One region of the Micromonospora sp. WMMA1947 genome, then DNA from elsewhere that is predicted to be linked to it. Evidence: riboswitches for the same ligand, from Rfam matches in the RefSeq annotation. Region 1 holds a riboswitch; the other holds the start of a gene.

Region 1 (7,805 bases):
GTCGCTCAACGCGTACCTGTTCGGGTCGCTGACCACCACCTCCCGCACCGACCTGATCACCATCGGTGTGCTCGGCGCGGTGCTGCTGGTGACCATGCTGGTGCTGCGCCCGGCGCTGTTCGCGGTGTGCCACGACGAGGAGTACGCCCGGGTGTCCGGCCTGCCGGTGCGGACGCTGAACCTGGTCATCGCGGTCGGCACCGCGGTCACGGTGACCATCGCCATGCGGGCGGTCGGGGTGCTGCTGATCAGCGCGCTGATGGTGGTGCCGGTGGCCGCCGCGCAGCAGGTGACCCGGGGATTCCGGTCGACCATGGCGGCGGCCATGGCGCTGGGCCTGTTCGCCGCCGGCACCGGGGTGTGGGTGGCCGCCACCGCGGACACCGCGCCCGGCGCGTCGGTGGTGCTCGTGGCGATCGGCTCGTTCCTGCTGGTCGCGCTCGCGGCGGCCGGTCTGCGGGCGCTGCGGCGGCGGACCCGGACCGACCGGGCGACGCCGCCGCCCGAGCCGGCCGAGCACGAGGTGCTGCTGCGGTGAGGCCCTACCCGCCGGCGCAGCTGGGATTGGTTACCGTTACAGGGTGACCGGCACGAACGGGTACGACGCCTTCGAGGGTGCGGGTGACCTGCTGCGCGCGCTCTCGGCCCCGATCCGGCTCGCGATCGTCAGCGAGCTGGCCGAGGGCGAGCGCTGCGTGCACGAGCTGGTCGAGAAGCTCGGCGCGCCGCAGCCGCTCGTCTCCCAGCACCTGCGGGTGCTGCGCGGCGCCGGGGTGGTACGCGGGTCGCGGCGCGGCCGGGAGATCGCGTACGCGCTGGTCGACGACCACGTCGCGCACATCGTGGCGGACGCGGTCAGTCACGCCGGCGAAGGGTCGCACTGAGCGGGAAATCCGCCAGGTGCCGACGCGCCCGCGCCGTGGGACGCTGTCCGGCGTGAAGATCTACGCCGACCGTTTTCCCACCGCCGTCCGCCAGTTCCTCACCGACCTGCTCGTGGTCGTCTGGGTGTACGCGGCGATCCGCTTCGCGCTGTGGCTGCACGACGTGGTCGAGAAGCTCGCCGTACCCGGGCAGAAGCTGGAGGGTGCCGGCGGTGGTCTCGCCGACAACCTGGCCGACGCCGGCGGCAAGGTCGGCCGGGTGCCGATCGTCGGAGACGAGCTGACCGCGCCGTTCACCCGGGCCGCCGACGCCGCCCGCGCGGTCGCCGACGCGGGCCGCGACCAGCAGGAACTGGTCGGGCAGCTCGCGCTCGGGCTGACCGTCGCGGTGCTGGTGTTCCCGCTCGGCCTGGTGCTGTTCGGCTGGCTGCCGCTGCGCCTGCGCTGGATGCGCCGGGCCGGCGCGGCGAAGGCACTGGCCGGTGCGCCGGCCGGCCGGGACCTGCTGGCGCTGCGCGCGCTGGCCGGTCAGCCGCTGTCGAAGCTGACCCGGATCGCGCCCGACGTCGCCGAGGCGTGGCGGCGCGGCGACGACGCGACAGTCGACGCGCTCGCCGCGCTGGAGCTGCGCGAACTGGGGCTGCGCGGCGGTCGCTGACGTCCCCGCTCCCGGCTCCCGGCTCCCGGCTCCCGGCTCCCGGCTCCCGGCTCCCGGCTCCCGGCTCCCGGCTCCCGGCTCCCGGCTCCCGGCTCCCGGCAGATGATGCACTTCTCGTCGTTATGACTCTCGGTCATAATTATGACCGAGAGTCATAACGACGAAAAAGAGTCCTTCCTCTGGCGCCACGTGACACCGCGTATCGGGTCGCTGGCTCTTCCCAAAAGGCCGCGGGCCCGGCGGCGCGCCGCGAGTCCGACACGACGTCAGGACAACAGCCCGCTCCTCCGGTTCGGGAACGGTGGCCGGTGGGTGCGGCCGACGTTCCCGGTCGGCCCGGCAGTCGCCGGACTCCGCGTGGACCGACGGACGGTGCCGTCCGCAGGCGCAGCACGCCGCAACCCGGCACCAACCGGCGGACGACGACCGCGGTGCGGGCGCGGCGAGGGTGCAGCGGTTGGTCAGCCGGCGGGCGGAATGCGACGGCGGACGTCCTGCTCGGTGGACGGCCCCGGTTCCCAGCGGGCCACCCACGGCAGGTCGGCCGGCGGCGTGACCACGCCGTCCTCCAGTGCGGCGTACCGGCCGGCGACGATCCGCTTGGCGGCGGCCACGTCGACCGAGTCGGTGTTCGACCACAGGCCGGTGAACAGCTCGTCGACGCGCAGCCGGGCCTGACGGCAGAACAGGTCGGCCAACTCGACGTTCTCCGGGTGCGCGTCCCGCTCGGCGTAGGCCCGGACGCAGACCGCGCTCATCGCGAACAGCTCCGCCCCGATGTCCACCACCCGGCCGAGGAACGCCTGCTTGCGCTCCATCTTCCCCTGCCAGCGCGACATCGCGTAGAAGGTCGACCGGGCCAGCTTGCGGGAGGTCCGCTCGACGTGGCGCAGGTGCCCGGCCAGCGGCCCGAACTCCTGGTACGCCCCGGGCGTCTGCCCCTTGCCGACGGCGAGCGTGGGCAGCCACTTCGCGTAGAAGGCGCCGGCCCGCGCGCCCGCCTTGGCCTTGCGGCCCAGCCCGGCGTCCGGGTCGATGATGTCGCCCGCCACGGACAGGTGCGCGTCGACCGCCTCGCGGGCGATCAGCAGGTGCATGATCTCGGTGGAGCCCTCGAAGATCCGGTTGATCCGCAGGTCGCGCAGGAGCTGCTCGACGGCGGCCGGTCGCTCTCCCCGGGCGGCGAGCGAGTCGGCCGTCTCGTAGCCGCGGCCACCGCGGATCTGGATCAGCTCGTCGGCGATCCGCCAGGCCATCTCGCTGGCGTAGAGCTTGACCAGCGCCGCCTCGATCCGGATGTCGTTGCGGTCGTCGTCGGCGAGCATGCAGGACAGGTCGAGCATCGACTCCATGCCGTACGTGGTGGCGGCGATGAAGGACAGCTTCTTCGCCACCGCCTCGTGCTCACCCACCGGCCGACCCCACTGGACCCGGTCCGCCGCCCACTCGCGGGCCACGTTGAGCGCCCACTTGCCGGCGCCGACGCACATGGCCGGCAGCGAGAGCCGCCCGGTGTTCAACGTGGTCAGCGCGATCTTCAGGCCCTTGCCCTCGCCGCCGATCACGTTCTCCTTCGGCACGAACACGTCGTGGAACCGGGTGAGGCTGTTCTCCAGGCCACGCAGCCCGACGAAGGAGTTGCGCCGTTCCACGGTGATGCCGTCGCTGTCGCCCTCCACCACGAACGCGGTGATGCCGCCGCGCCGCCCCTCTGCGGCCGGCACCCGGGCCATCACCACCAGCAGCGTGGCGAGCGTGCCGTTGGTGGCCCAGAGCTTCACCCCGTTGAGCCGGTAGCCGGTGCCGTCGGCGGTGGGCTCGGCGGTGGTGGCGAGCCGGGCCGGGTCGGAGCCGACGTCCGGCTCGGTGAGCAGGAACGCGGAGACCTCACCGGCCGCGAGCCGGGGCAGGAACCGGTCCTTCTGCTCGGGCGTGCCGAACATCTTCAGCGGCTGCGGCACGCCGATCGACTGGTGCGCGGAGAGCAGCGCGCTGACCGCCGGGTTCACCGAGCCGACGAGCATCAGCGCCCGGCAGTAGTGCAGGTTGCTCAGGCCGAGCCCGCCGTACTTCCGGTCGATCTTCATGCCGAACGTGCCGAGCCCGGCCAGGCCGTGGAACACCTCGTCGGGGATGCGCGCGTCCCGCTCGATCGCCTCACCGTCCACCTCGGACGTCAGATACGCGCGCAGCGCGCCGAGGAACTCGTCCGCGCGGGCCACCTCGGCCGGGTCGGGGCGGGGCCACGGGTCGATCAGGTCGAGCCGGAAGCGGCCGAGGAACAGTTCCTTGCCGAAGCTGGGCCGGTCCCAGGCCGACTCGCGGGCCGCCTCGGCGACCTGGCGGGCCTCCTTCTCGGAGACCTGGCCCGCCTCGGTGGGAAGCGGCCCCGCACCGTCGGGTGACTCGGGCCGGCTGTTCTGTGTCGTGGTCACGGCTGCCTCCTCGTCGGTCCGGCTGCGTCGACGCGTGCGACGAAAACGACGCTACCCCCGGGTGTTACCCAGGGGTAGCGTTGCGTGCACGTCCGATTTGGCGGACCGTCAGTCGGTCAGCGACTGCGGGCTGTCGTCCTCGTCGTCGATGTCGTCCTCACCCCAGTTGCGCCGGCTGAACGGCAGGATCGCCCAGAAGGTCAGGAACCACAGGCCGGTGAGCGTGCTGAGCAGGAACGCGATCGGCCGGTCCAGCACGAAGTCGGTGACCAGCAGGACCGAGCTGACCATCGCGATCAGCATGAAGAACAGGCCGCCGGTGGCCATCCGGTGGGCGAAGCGGACCAGCTCCGGCTTGCGGCCCTGCCGGAACAACGCCCGGTGGAACGCGACCGGAGAGATGATCATCGCGGCGGACGCGGCGGCGGTCAGCAGCGCCAGGATGTAGACGTCGCGCTGGAACTCCGTGGTCCGGCCGAACCCGTTGCTGAACGGCAGCGTCAGCAGGAAGGCGAAGAGGATCTGCACGCCTGTCTGCGCGACCCGCAGCTCCTGCAACAGATCGGCGAAGTTGCGCTGCCAGCGCTGCTTCTCGGATTCCTTGGACACTCGCGGACCTCCCCGGGAGACGGCACGGCCGGCGGGTGAACGCCCACCGGCAGCACCGCCTGTGCCCCGTACGGGCGATCACGAAACCGGTTCAGGAACCCCTGCGGATCCGGCCCGCGTACCGTGCCTCCAGCTCGGCGTTGTGCTCGTCGCCGCCGGTGATGTTCGCGGACAGGTAGACCGGCGGGCGCTGCCCCGCCGCGACCAGCCGGGCCACCACCTCGGTGACGATCTGCTGCGCGAGCAGCGCCGCGGTGATCGAGGAGACCGCGCCGACCGCGCCGCCACCCGGAAGCGGCAACGTCGCGTCGCCGTACGGGGCTCCGTTGTCCAGCACCACGTCGGCGAAGTCGGCGAGCTTGCGGCCGGACGGGTGCCGCGAGGTCATCCGGGCCGAGTGCTGCGCCGAGGTGATCGCCACCAGGCCGTGCCCGCGTTCCTTCACGATGGACGCGAACTCGACCATCGCCCCGTTCACGCCCGAGTTCGAGGCCAGCACGAACACGTCCTGCGGCCGGATCGGCGCCAGCTCGTAGAGGCGGTGCGCCACGGCCGGATCGCGTTCCAGCTTCGGGCCGAGCACGTCGGCCGGGTCGCCGCCGATCAGCACCAGGTCCCGCAACGCGATCCGGTTGGTGGGCACCAGGCCGCCGGCCCGCCCGGCGATCTCCATGGCCAGCGCCTCGGAGTGCCCGGTGCCGAACGCGTGCACCACACCGTCGGCGCGCAGCGCGGCCGCGATCAGGTCGGCCGCGTCGGCCACGTTCTGCCGCTGCGCGGCGGCCACCCGGCCGATCGTCTCGGTCACCACCGCCAGGTACGCGTCGGCGCTCACCGTCATGCCTCCTCCGTTCCTGTGCAACGGGCGAGGATCGCCTCGGCCAGCGGGCCGGGCGCCTCGTCCGGAATCCAGTGGCTGACGCCGGACAGCGTCACGAACCGGTAGTCACCGGTGACGCGCGCGGCGCACGCCTGCGCGGCCGTCCGGCCGATCGCCACGTCCTTGTCGCTCCACACGAACGTGGTGGGCACCCCGACCGGGGCGACCGCCTTCATGTCCGCACCGGTCATCGCGCGATACCAGTTCAGCGCCGCCGTCAAGGCGCCCGGCTCGCGCATCGGCTCGGCGTAGCGCGCCACCGTACCGGCGTCGCCCACGCCGCTCAGCAGCTTGCGCAGCGTGGCGCCGTTCCACGCCAGCAGCACCTTCTCCGCCGTACCGGGCTTGCGGAACAACGCGATGTAGGCGGACTTGACCTTCTGCCGGGGGTCGGTGGCGAGCGCGTGGCCCATCGCCGCCGGATGCGGCACCGACACCGCGGTCAGCGTCCGCACCCGGTCCGGGTGCGCCGCCGCCAGGCCCCACGCCACGATGGCGCCCCAGTCGTGGCCGACCACGTGGGCGCGGGTCACCCCGAGCGCGTCGAGCACGGCCGCCGCGTCGGCCACCAGCTCCGGAATCCGGTACGCCCCGATGTCGGCCGGACGCGCGCCGGGCGAGTAGCCGCGCTGGTCGAGCGCGTACGTGCGCAGCCCGGCGGCGTGCAGCGCGGGCGTGACCGCGTCCCACTCGCCCGAGTGCTGCGGGAAGCCGTGCAGCAGCAGGACCGGGTCGCCGCCCTCGGGACCGCCGGCGCGTACCTCGAACGTCAGTCCCCGCGCATCCACCAGCATGATCGCCACCATACCGACACTCGCCCTGCTGGGCCCCGGGCCGTGGTCGGTGCTAGCGTCTGCGACGAGACAACTTCACATCCGACAGGGGAGCGCGCAGCGCTGAGAGTGCGGGCCGGTGCCCGCAGACCCTCGAACCTGATCTGGGTAATGCCAGCGCAGGGAGTTCGGTCGACCTCCAGCCGCGTCGCCGTCCGGTGACCACCGGGCGCGGCGTGCGTCTTCTCCTGGTTCACCTCGACGAACTGGGAGCCAATCGTGAACCGTACCGACAGCAACCGCTGGCGTACCGTCGACATCGTCGTCGCCTCGGTCATCGCCGTCGCCTTCGGCGTCGTCTTCTGGGCCTGGGGCCTGCTCTGGAGCGCCACCGACGCGGCGTTCGCGTTCTTCCCGCCGGCGCAGGCAGTGCTCTACGGCGTGTGGCTGATCCCGGCGGTGCTCGCCGGCCTGATCATCCGCAAGCCGGGCGCCGCGCTGTACTGCGAGACGGTGGCCGCGATCATCTCCGCCCTGCTGGGCAGCCAGTGGGCGAGCATCGTGATCCTCCAGGGCCTGATGCAGGGCATCGGCGCCGAGCTGGCCTTCGCCGCGTTCCGGTACCGCTCGTTCCGCCTGCCGGTGGCGGTGCTGGCCGGTGCGCTGACCGGCCTCGGTGCTGCGATCTTCGACTTCGTCTACTGGAACAAGGCGTACGACTTCGCCTCCTACCGCCTCCCGTACGCGCTGATCACTATCGTCAGCGCCACTATCGTCGCCGGTCTGGGCGCGCACGTCCTCACCCGCGCGCTGGCGAACACCGGCGTGCTGGACCGCTTCCCCGCCGGTCGCGACCGCGCCCTGGTCTAGCCCTCTCCCCACTTCCGCCCGGTGATCAAGGAGTTTGCGTCCGCCGGGCACGGTTCTCCGGACGCGAACTCCTTGATCACGCAGGCTGGGCCGGGAGAGGGGGTGGTGGGCGGTGAGCGCTGTGGTGCTGCGGGGGTTCGGGTGGCGGCACGGAGGACGCAAGCGCTGGGCTCTGCGCGGAGTGGATCTGCGTGTGGAGAGCGGCGAGCGGGTGCTACTGCTCGGGCCCTCCGGGGCCGGTAAGAGCACGTTGCTGGCGGCGCTGGCCGGGCTGCTGCCGGAGGACTCCGGCGAGCAGGAGGGCACCGTCGAGATCGACGGGCTGGACCCGCGCAAGGCGCGTGAGCGCGTTGGCATCCTGTTCCAGGACCCGCAGACCCAGCTCGTCATGGCCCGCTCCGGCGACGACGTGGCGTTCGGGCTGGAGAACCGGGGCGTACCGGCCGGCGAGATCTGGTCCCGCGTCGACGAGGCGCTGCACCGGGTCGGCTTCCCGTACCCCCGGGACCGCCCGACCGCCGCGCTCAGCGGCGGGGAGCAGCAGCGGCTGGCCCTGGCCGGCACGCTCGCGCTGCGCCCCGGACTGCTGCTGCTCGACGAGCCCACCGCCAACCTCGACCCGGCCGGCGCCGGCCTGATCCGCCGGGCCGTCGCGAACGCGCTCGACCCGGACACCACGATGATCCTGGTCGAGCA
Region 2 (7,805 bases), 710 kb from region 1:
GCGTGGGGCCAGCTCGCTCGATCGGCCCGTCCGCGCGGCCCGTCCGCGCGTGGTGTCCGTCCGCGCCTTCGGTCCACAGGTGTTCGGTCCGCCCGCCATCGCAGGTGCGCCCGCTCGTCGGCGTGCAACCGTCGGGGCTTGCTCCGCGCGGCGGGGTGCGCCCACCGGGCCCCGCCCGCGCGCGGAGGCACCCATGGCGTTCCACTCGCAGGCAGCGCTCACGATGGCTGGAACGGTATGGGTGTCAAAAGGGCCTTGAGACACCCATGGCGTTCCACTCGTCGCCAGATTCAGTCGCGAGTGGAACGCCATAGGTGTCTGCGGCGGCCTCCTGACGCCCGTGGTGTCTCGGGCGGCCCGGCTCGGCTCGGCTCGGCTCGGCTCGGCCCGGCTCGGCTCGGCTCGGCCCAGCCTGGCTCGGCTCGGCCAGGTCAGGCACCACGGGTCAGGCGCCGGGTGGCGGTGGCCGGGCCGGCGCGCGGCGGGGCGAGACTCGTAGCTGCGGGCTGCGGGCTGCGGGCTGCGGGCTGCGGGCTGCGGGCTGCGGGCTGCGGGCTGCGGGCGCGGCGGGGGTGCGGACCAGAGGCGTGGCAGGGTGCGGCGGGCGCGGGCGCGGGCGCGGGCGCGGCGGGCGGCGGGGTGCGGGTCAGTGGTTTGCTGCGGTGGCGCGACGTTCGGCCAGGGCCTGGCGTACCAGGGCGACTGTGGCGTCGGGACGGCGCAGCACGTCGTCGGCGGTGAACCGGAGCACGACCCACCCGGCCGCGCGGAGCGCGTTCAGTCGCGCCACGTCCCGCCGGAAGTGAGCCCGTTCCCGGTGGTGGTCGCCGTCGTACTCGACCGCGAGGCGGAGAGCCGGCCAGGCCAGGTCCACCCGGGCCACGAAGCGTCCGCCGGCGCGCACCTCGTGCTGGGCAGTGAGCGGGCCGAGACCGGCGTCGAGGAGGAGCAGCCGCAGTCGCGTCTCCATCGGAGACTCGCTCAACGGCTCGGCCATCGCCAGTACCTCGCGCAGCAGCGGAGCGCCCGGCCAACCCGACCGGTCGGCGGCGTAGGCCCGCAGTGCGGGCAGCTTCACGACCCGGCGACGCAGCAGCGCGTCGACGGCGACCAGCGCCTCGGCGAGTGAGCCCTGCCGGCCCAGGTCGAACGCGGTACGTAGCGGGGTGGTGACCGGCAGCCCGCCGAAGAAGGTGCGGTCCCGCTCCGGCAGGGGCGACCGGACCACCCGCAACCGTGGGTGCGGTCGTAGTCGAGCAGCGGTCGGCAGCAGCACGGTGACCGGCGCGTCGCGGGGGAGCACGTCCGCGCCGAACAACCAGGCGGCGCTGCTTCCTGCCAGCACGGCAACCGGCGGCAGGCGCAACGCCACCGCCTCGCACCACATCCGGTGGTCGTCGGCGCGGTGTCCGTCCCGATGCACGTACACGTCCGGGAGCAGGCGGATCCACGTCGGCCCGCGCAGCATCGTCCAGGTGAGCAGCCCTTCGGACACGGCGCGGCCGCCCCGGAACGGCAGGGTCGCCAGGCGGCGCGGGACACGGGCGGGAACGGACATCCCAGCAGCGTGTCGTGACGAGACGGTCACCCACTGCCCCGATCCGCCGGACGGCTGGTTCCTGGGAAAAACCTCTCCCGGGCTTCCGTACGGGCGGGAGGCGTCGTACGGTAGGCCGCAAGTGACCCACGGGAGCCCGGTGCGGACCGGGCTGAGAGGGGGGCTGGGAGCCCCCGACCGTCGAACCTGATCCGGGTAATGCCGGCGCAGGGAGGAGCGTTGCCGTGCTGTCCCTGGGACGACTGCATCTCATCACCGACACCCGGCCGGGGCGTGACCCGCTCGCCGTGCTGCGCGCCGCCCTGCCGGTAGCCGGCGCCGACCTCGTCGTGCAGGTGCGCGTGGAGGACGACGCGACCGACCGGGAGGCGTACGAGCTGGCCCGGCTGGTGGTCGACGCCTGCCGGGCGTATGGGGCGCGGTGCCTGGTCAACGACCGGTTGCACGTGGCGCTCGCGGTGGGCGCGGCCGGGGGCCATGTCGGCGCCGACGACCTGCCGGTGCCCGCCGCGCGCCGCGTGCTCGGCCCGGACGCCGTGCTCGGCGCGACGGCCCGCGAGCCGGTGACCGCCCGTGCCGCAGTGGACGCCGGGGCCACCTACCTGGGCGTGGGCCCGTGCCACGTCACCACCACCAAGTCCGGCCTGCCGGGACCGATCGGCCCCGAGGGGATACGCGCGGTCGCCGAGGCGGTGTCCGTGCCGGTGATCGCGATCGGCGGGGTGACCGCCGCGACCGTGCCGGCGTTGCGGGCGGCCGGTGCGTACGGGGTGGCGGTGGTCGGCGCGCTCAGCGCGGCCGTCGATCCGGCGCACGCCACCGCCGAGCTGATGCGGGCGCTGACGTGTTAACAAGGGACCCTTCCTCTACCGGAGGCGTTAACAGGGGGCCCTTCCTTACCGAGGTGGCGGTGGTGGGGGGCGGGCCGATCGGGTGGGCGATCGCGTGGCGGTGCGCGCAGCGCGGACTGCGCGTGGTGGTGCACGACGACCGGCCCGGGTCGGGCGCCTCGTCGGTGGCCGCCGGGATGCTGTCGCCGGTCGCCGAGGCGTACTTCGGTGAGCACGAACTCACCGCGCTTCTCGTCGAGTCCGCCGCCCGCTGGCCCGGCTTCGCGGCTGAGCTGACCGAGGCGAGCGGCGTCGACATCGGCTACTCCACCGAGGGCACGCTCGTCGTCGGGCTCACCGCCGACGACCTGGCCGAGGCGAGGCGGCTGTGGTCGTACCAGCAGGGGTTGGGACTGCCGATCACGCCGTTGCGTCCCTCGGAGCTGCGCGGTCGCGAGCCGGCGCTGGCGCCGCGCGTGCGCGGCGGCGCTGTCGCGCCCGGTGACCACCAGGTCGATCCGCGGCGGCTGGTCGTCGCGTTGCGCACGGCCGCCGAACGCGCCGGTGTGGAGCTGCGTCCGGCCCGCGTCGGCGCGTTGTCCGAGGTGGACGCGCGGGTCACGGTGGTCGCGGCGGGCTGCGGCGCGGCGGCGCTGACCGGCCTGCCGGTCCGGCCGGTCAAGGGCCAGGTGCTGCGGCTGCGCGCACCCGGTGACGGTCCGCCGGGCTTCCGGCACGTGATCCGGGGGTACGCGGACAGCGAGTCGGTCTACCTGGTGCCCCGGGACAGCGGTGAGGTCGTGGTCGGGGCGACGGTCGAGGAGCGCGCGGACACCGCTGTCACCGCCGGTGGCGTGCTGACGCTGCTGCGCGCCGCCGCGGAGCTGGTGCCGGAACTGGTCGAGTACGAGCTGGTGGAGGCCGTCGCGGGGCTGCGCCCCGGTACGCCGGACAACGCGCCGATCATCGGGCCGCTGCCGGGGCGGCCGGGCGTGGCCGCGGCGACCGGGCACCACCGGCACGGCATCGTGCTCACCCCGGTCACCGCCGACCTGGTCACCGAGCTGATCGTCACCGGCGAGCCGGATTCCGCGCTCGCCCCCTTCACCCCGGATCGCTTCGGGAAGGAGCGCACGTGGAACTGATCGTCAACGGCACGGGCCGGACGCTGCCCGACGGCGTCACCGTCGCCGAGGTGGTCCGCACCGTCACCGACCGGGAGCGCGGGCTCGCGGTGGCGGTGAACGGCGAGGTGGTGCCGCGCGGCGGCTGGCCGGAGAGCGTGCTGCGCGACGGCGACCGGGTCGAGGTCCTCAGCGCCACCCAGGGCGGGTGAGCAGGTGTCCACGTTGGAGATCGGCGGGGTCACTTTCGGCTCGCGGCTCGTCCTCGGCACCGGCGGCGCGGCCAACCTGCACGTGCTGGAACAGGCGATCCGGGCGTCCGGCACCGAGCTGGTGACGCTGGCGCTGCGTCGGGTGGACACCACCCCCGGCGGGTCGGGTGGCCTGCTCGACCTGGTGGAGCGGTGCGGCGTACGGCTGCTGCCGAACACGGCCGGCTGCCGGACCGCTGTGGAGGCGGTGAAGACGGCGCACCTGGCCCGGGAGGCGTTCGACACCGCCTGGGTGAAGCTGGAGGTGATCGGTGACGAGCGCACACTCCTGCCCGACGGGGTGGAGCTGCTGCGCGCCGCCGAGGAGCTGGTGGCGGACGGGTTCACAGTGCTGCCGTACACGTCGGACGATCCGGTGCTGGCGCGGCGGCTGGCCGACGTGGGCTGCGCGGCGGTGATGCCGGCCGGGTCGCCGATCGGTTCCGGGCTGGGCATCGGCAACCCGCATCACATCCGGCTGATCCGGCAGGCGGTCGACGTGCCGGTGGTGCTCGACGCGGGCATCGGCACCGCCTCGGATGCGGCGCTCGCGATGGAGCTGGGCTGCGACGCGGTGCTGCTGGCGAGCGCCGTGACCCGGGCCGCCGACCCGGTGGCGATGGCCACGGCGATGCGCTACGCGGTCGAGGCCGGGCGTCTGGCGTACGGCGCGGGCCGCATCGCCCGCCGCTTCCACGCCCTCGCGTCCACCCCGGATGAGGGACGGCCCGACCTGTGACCGCCTCACGCCTAGCGGATCTTGGTACGGATGCGCCCTCGGAGGGGCGGCCGCGTACCAAGATCCAGGGTGGGCCGAGCGGCGTCGTGCTGCTGACCGATCGGCGGATGGCTCGACGGGCGCTCGTCGACGTCGTGGCGCGGGCCGTCGGTGGGGGAGTGCGGTGGGTGGTGCTGCGGGAGAAGGATCTGCCGCGCGCCGAGCGCCTCGCGCTCGCCGCCGACCTGCGCGCGATCCTCGCCGAGGCGGGCGGCACGCTGATCGTGGCCGGACCCGATCCGCTCGACGGGGACGCGGTGCACCTGCCCGCCGCAGGCCCGTACCCGCCGCCCGCCGTCGGACTCGTCGGCCGCTCCTGTCACGACACCGCCGAGCTGGCCCGCCTCACCACCGAGCACTACGCCACCCTGTCCCCGGTCTACGAGACAAAGACAAAGCCCGGCTACGGCCCGGCGTTGCGACCGGACGGATTGAGTGAGCTGGCGAAAGCCAGCCCGATTCCGGTACTCGCCCTGGGCGGCATCGAAACCCCGGCCCAGGTCCGCGAGTCCGTAGAGGCAGGCGCAACAGGAGTAGCAGTCCTGGGAGCCATCATGCGCGCCAACGACCCGAGAGAAACCGCCACCACGCTGGGCAGAGCCTTCCAGGAGGCGGCCGCCCGCTTGACGCGCACCCACCCCGCGCGATCCGACGAAGGCCCGCACGAGAAGGGCTGCGGCCGACCGTGACCACGCAGGGATCAAGCCTGACCGCCCGGAGTGGGCACGGTCGGCCGCAGCCCTCAACCGCAACCACCGGTGAAGGAAAGCAGTGACGCCGAAAACAGTTCTCAGCATCGCCGGCTCCGACTCCGGCGCAGGAGCGGGCATCCAGGCCGACCTCAAGACGTTCGCCGCGCTCGGGGCGTACGGCACGACAGTCCTCACCGCCGTCACCGCGCAGAGCACCAGGGGCGTGGACGCCGTCCTGCCGCTGCCCCCACAGACGGTGCGCGACCAGATGGACAGCGTGCTCGGCGACTTCGACGTGCGCGCCGTGAAGAGCGGCATGCTCGGCACCCCCGCCGTCGCCGACGCGGTGGCCGACGCGGCCCGGGCCGGGAGGCTGCCGCACCTGGTCGTCGACCCGGTGCTGGTCGCCACGAGCGGGCACCGGCTCGGCGTGGTGGAGGCGGTCGAGCGGCTGCTGCCGTACGCGGAGGTGGCGACGCCGAACTGCGCGGAGGCCGCGGCCCTCACCGGAGGCCCGGTGGGCACGGTCGAGGAGATGGTCGCGGCTGCCGAGGCGCTCGCGGCGCGCGGACCGGCGTTCGTGGTGGTGACCGGCGGCGACGTGGACGCCGACGGCGAGTCGGTGGACGTGCTCGCGGGCGGCGGAACCACGCGGCTGCTGCGCGCGCCCCGGGTGGACACCCGGCACAACCACGGCACCGGCTGTTCGTTCTCGGCCGCCGTCGCGGTCCGGCTCGCCGCGGGCGACGCGGTGCCGGTCGCGGTGGCGGCCGCCAAGGAGTACGTCACCCGCGCGCTGACCGGCGCGCGGACCTGGGAGCTGGGCGCGGGACGCGGCCCGCTGGACCACTTCGGCTGGTCCGCATGAGCGACAGGGAGGCTGGCATGCAGGCACGTCGCAAGGTGTACGTGGAAGGCTCACGCCCGGACATCCGGGTGCCGTTCGCCGAGGTGACGCTGACCGGGGACAACCCACCGGTACGGCTCTACGACACCTCCGGTCCCGGCTCCGACCCGGAGGTGGGGCTGCCCGCACTGCGCGGGCCGTGGATCGCCGAGCGCGGCGACGTGGCCCCGGTGCGCGGTGCCGGCACGCCGCTGGCCGGAACCCGTCCGACCCAGCTCGCGTACGCCCGGGCCGGGATCGTCACGCCGGAGATGGAGTTCGTGGCGATCCGCGAGTCGGTGTCGCCGGAGTTCGTGCGGGACGAGATCGCGGCCGGCCGGGCCGTGCTGCCGCTGAACGTGAACCACCCGGAGTGCGAGCCGGCCATCATCGGCAAGGCGTTCCTGGTGAAGGTCAACGCCAACATCGGCACCTCGGCTGTCACCTCGTCGGTGGCCGAGGAGGTGGAGAAGCTGACCTGGGCGACCCGGTGGGGCGCGGACACCGTGATGGACCTGTCCACCGGCAAGCGCATCCACGAGACCCGCGAGGCGATCGTGCGGAACGCGCCGGTGCCGATCGGCACGGTGCCGATCTACCAGGCGCTGGAGAAGGTCGGCGGCGACCCGGTGAAGCTGAGCTGGGAGGTGTTCCGCGAGACCGTGATCGAGCAGGCGGAGCAGGGCGTCGACTACATGACCGTGCACGCCGGGGTGCTGCTGCCGTACGTGCCGCTGGCAGTGGACCGGGTGACGGGCATCGTGTCCCGGGGCGGCTCGATCATGGCGGCCTGGTGCCTGGCGCACCACGAGGAGAACTTCCTCTACACGAACTTTCGGGAGCTGTGTTCGCTGCTCGCGAAGTACGACGTGACGTTCTCCCTCGGCGACGGCCTGCGCCCCGGCTCCATCGCCGACGCCAACGACGAGGCGCAGTTCGCCGAGCTGCGCACGCTCGGCGAGCTGACGAAGGTCGCCTGGGAGTACGACGTCCAGGTGATGATCGAGGGCCCCGGGCACGTGCCGATGCACAAGATCAAGGAGAACGTGGACCTCCAGCAGGAGTGGTGCCACGAAGCGCCGTTCTACACGCTCGGGCCGCTGACCACCGACGTCGCGCCCGCGTACGACCACATCACCTCCGCGATCGGCGCGGCGATGATCGGCATGTTCGGCACCGCGATGCTCTGCTACGTCACCCCGAAGGAGCACCTCGGGCTGCCCGACCGCGACGACGTGAAGGCGGGCGTGATCGCGTACAAGATCGCGGCGCATGCGGCCGACCTGGCCAAGGGGCACCCGGGCGCGCAGGCGTGGGACGACGCGCTGTCGAAGGCCCGGTTCGAGTTCCGCTGGGAAGACCAGTTCAACCTGGCGCTCGACCCGGAGACCGCGCGGGCGTACCACGACGCGACACTGCCCGCCGAGCCCGCGAAGACCGCGCACTTCTGCTCGATGTGCGGGCCGAAGTTCTGCTCCATGAAGATCACGCAGGAGCTGAAGGACTACGCGGCGCGAGGCATGCGCGGCAAGTCGGAGGAGTTCGTCGCCTCCGGGTCGCGGGTCTACCTGCCGCTGGCGTGAGCTCGGTCGGGGCGGGCCGATCCGGTCCGCCCCGACCGTCCGTCAGTCCCGGTGGTGCCGCCCGGTACGCAGCGAGCGGGCGTCGTCGGCGTTGTCGTCCGAG

What was found. Region 1 has a riboswitch for thiamine pyrophosphate ahead of O7604_RS16335 (ECF transporter S component). Riboswitches for the same ligand answer to the same signal wherever they lie in the genome.
Region 2: another riboswitch for thiamine pyrophosphate. It lies ahead of thiE (thiamine phosphate synthase); the one in region 1 lies ahead of O7604_RS16335 (ECF transporter S component).

What each region holds. Positions count from the first base shown of each region.
Region 1 covers NZ_CP114909.1:3,399,057-3,406,861, reverse strand. Annotated here, with positions in the region: gene O7604_RS16370 (metal ABC transporter permease) at 1-538, shown strand, start outside; gene O7604_RS16365 (metalloregulator ArsR/SmtB family transcription factor) at 582-884, shown strand; gene O7604_RS16360 (hypothetical protein) at 937-1,542, shown strand; gene O7604_RS16355 (acyl-CoA dehydrogenase family protein) at 2,004-3,977, opposite strand; gene O7604_RS16350 (DUF6328 family protein) at 4,086-4,586, opposite strand; gene O7604_RS16345 (SIS domain-containing protein) at 4,678-5,427, opposite strand; gene O7604_RS16340 (alpha/beta hydrolase) at 5,424-6,260, opposite strand; TPP riboswitch at 6,337-6,443, shown strand; gene O7604_RS16335 (ECF transporter S component) at 6,519-7,109, shown strand; gene O7604_RS16330 (ABC transporter ATP-binding protein) at 7,222-7,805, shown strand, end outside.
Region 2 covers NZ_CP114909.1:2,688,526-2,696,330, forward strand. Annotated here, with positions in the region: gene O7604_RS13020 (DUF559 domain-containing protein) at 647-1,558, opposite strand; TPP riboswitch at 1,677-1,788, shown strand; gene thiE (thiamine phosphate synthase) at 1,783-2,409, shown strand; gene thiO (glycine oxidase ThiO) at 2,403-3,533, shown strand; gene thiS (sulfur carrier protein ThiS) at 3,524-3,724, shown strand; gene O7604_RS13040 (thiazole synthase) at 3,729-4,502, shown strand; gene O7604_RS13045 (thiamine phosphate synthase) at 4,610-5,230, shown strand; gene thiD (bifunctional hydroxymethylpyrimidine kinase/phosphomethylpyrimidine kinase) at 5,313-6,101, shown strand; gene thiC (phosphomethylpyrimidine synthase ThiC) at 6,119-7,702, shown strand; gene O7604_RS13060 (hypothetical protein) at 7,745-7,805, opposite strand, start outside.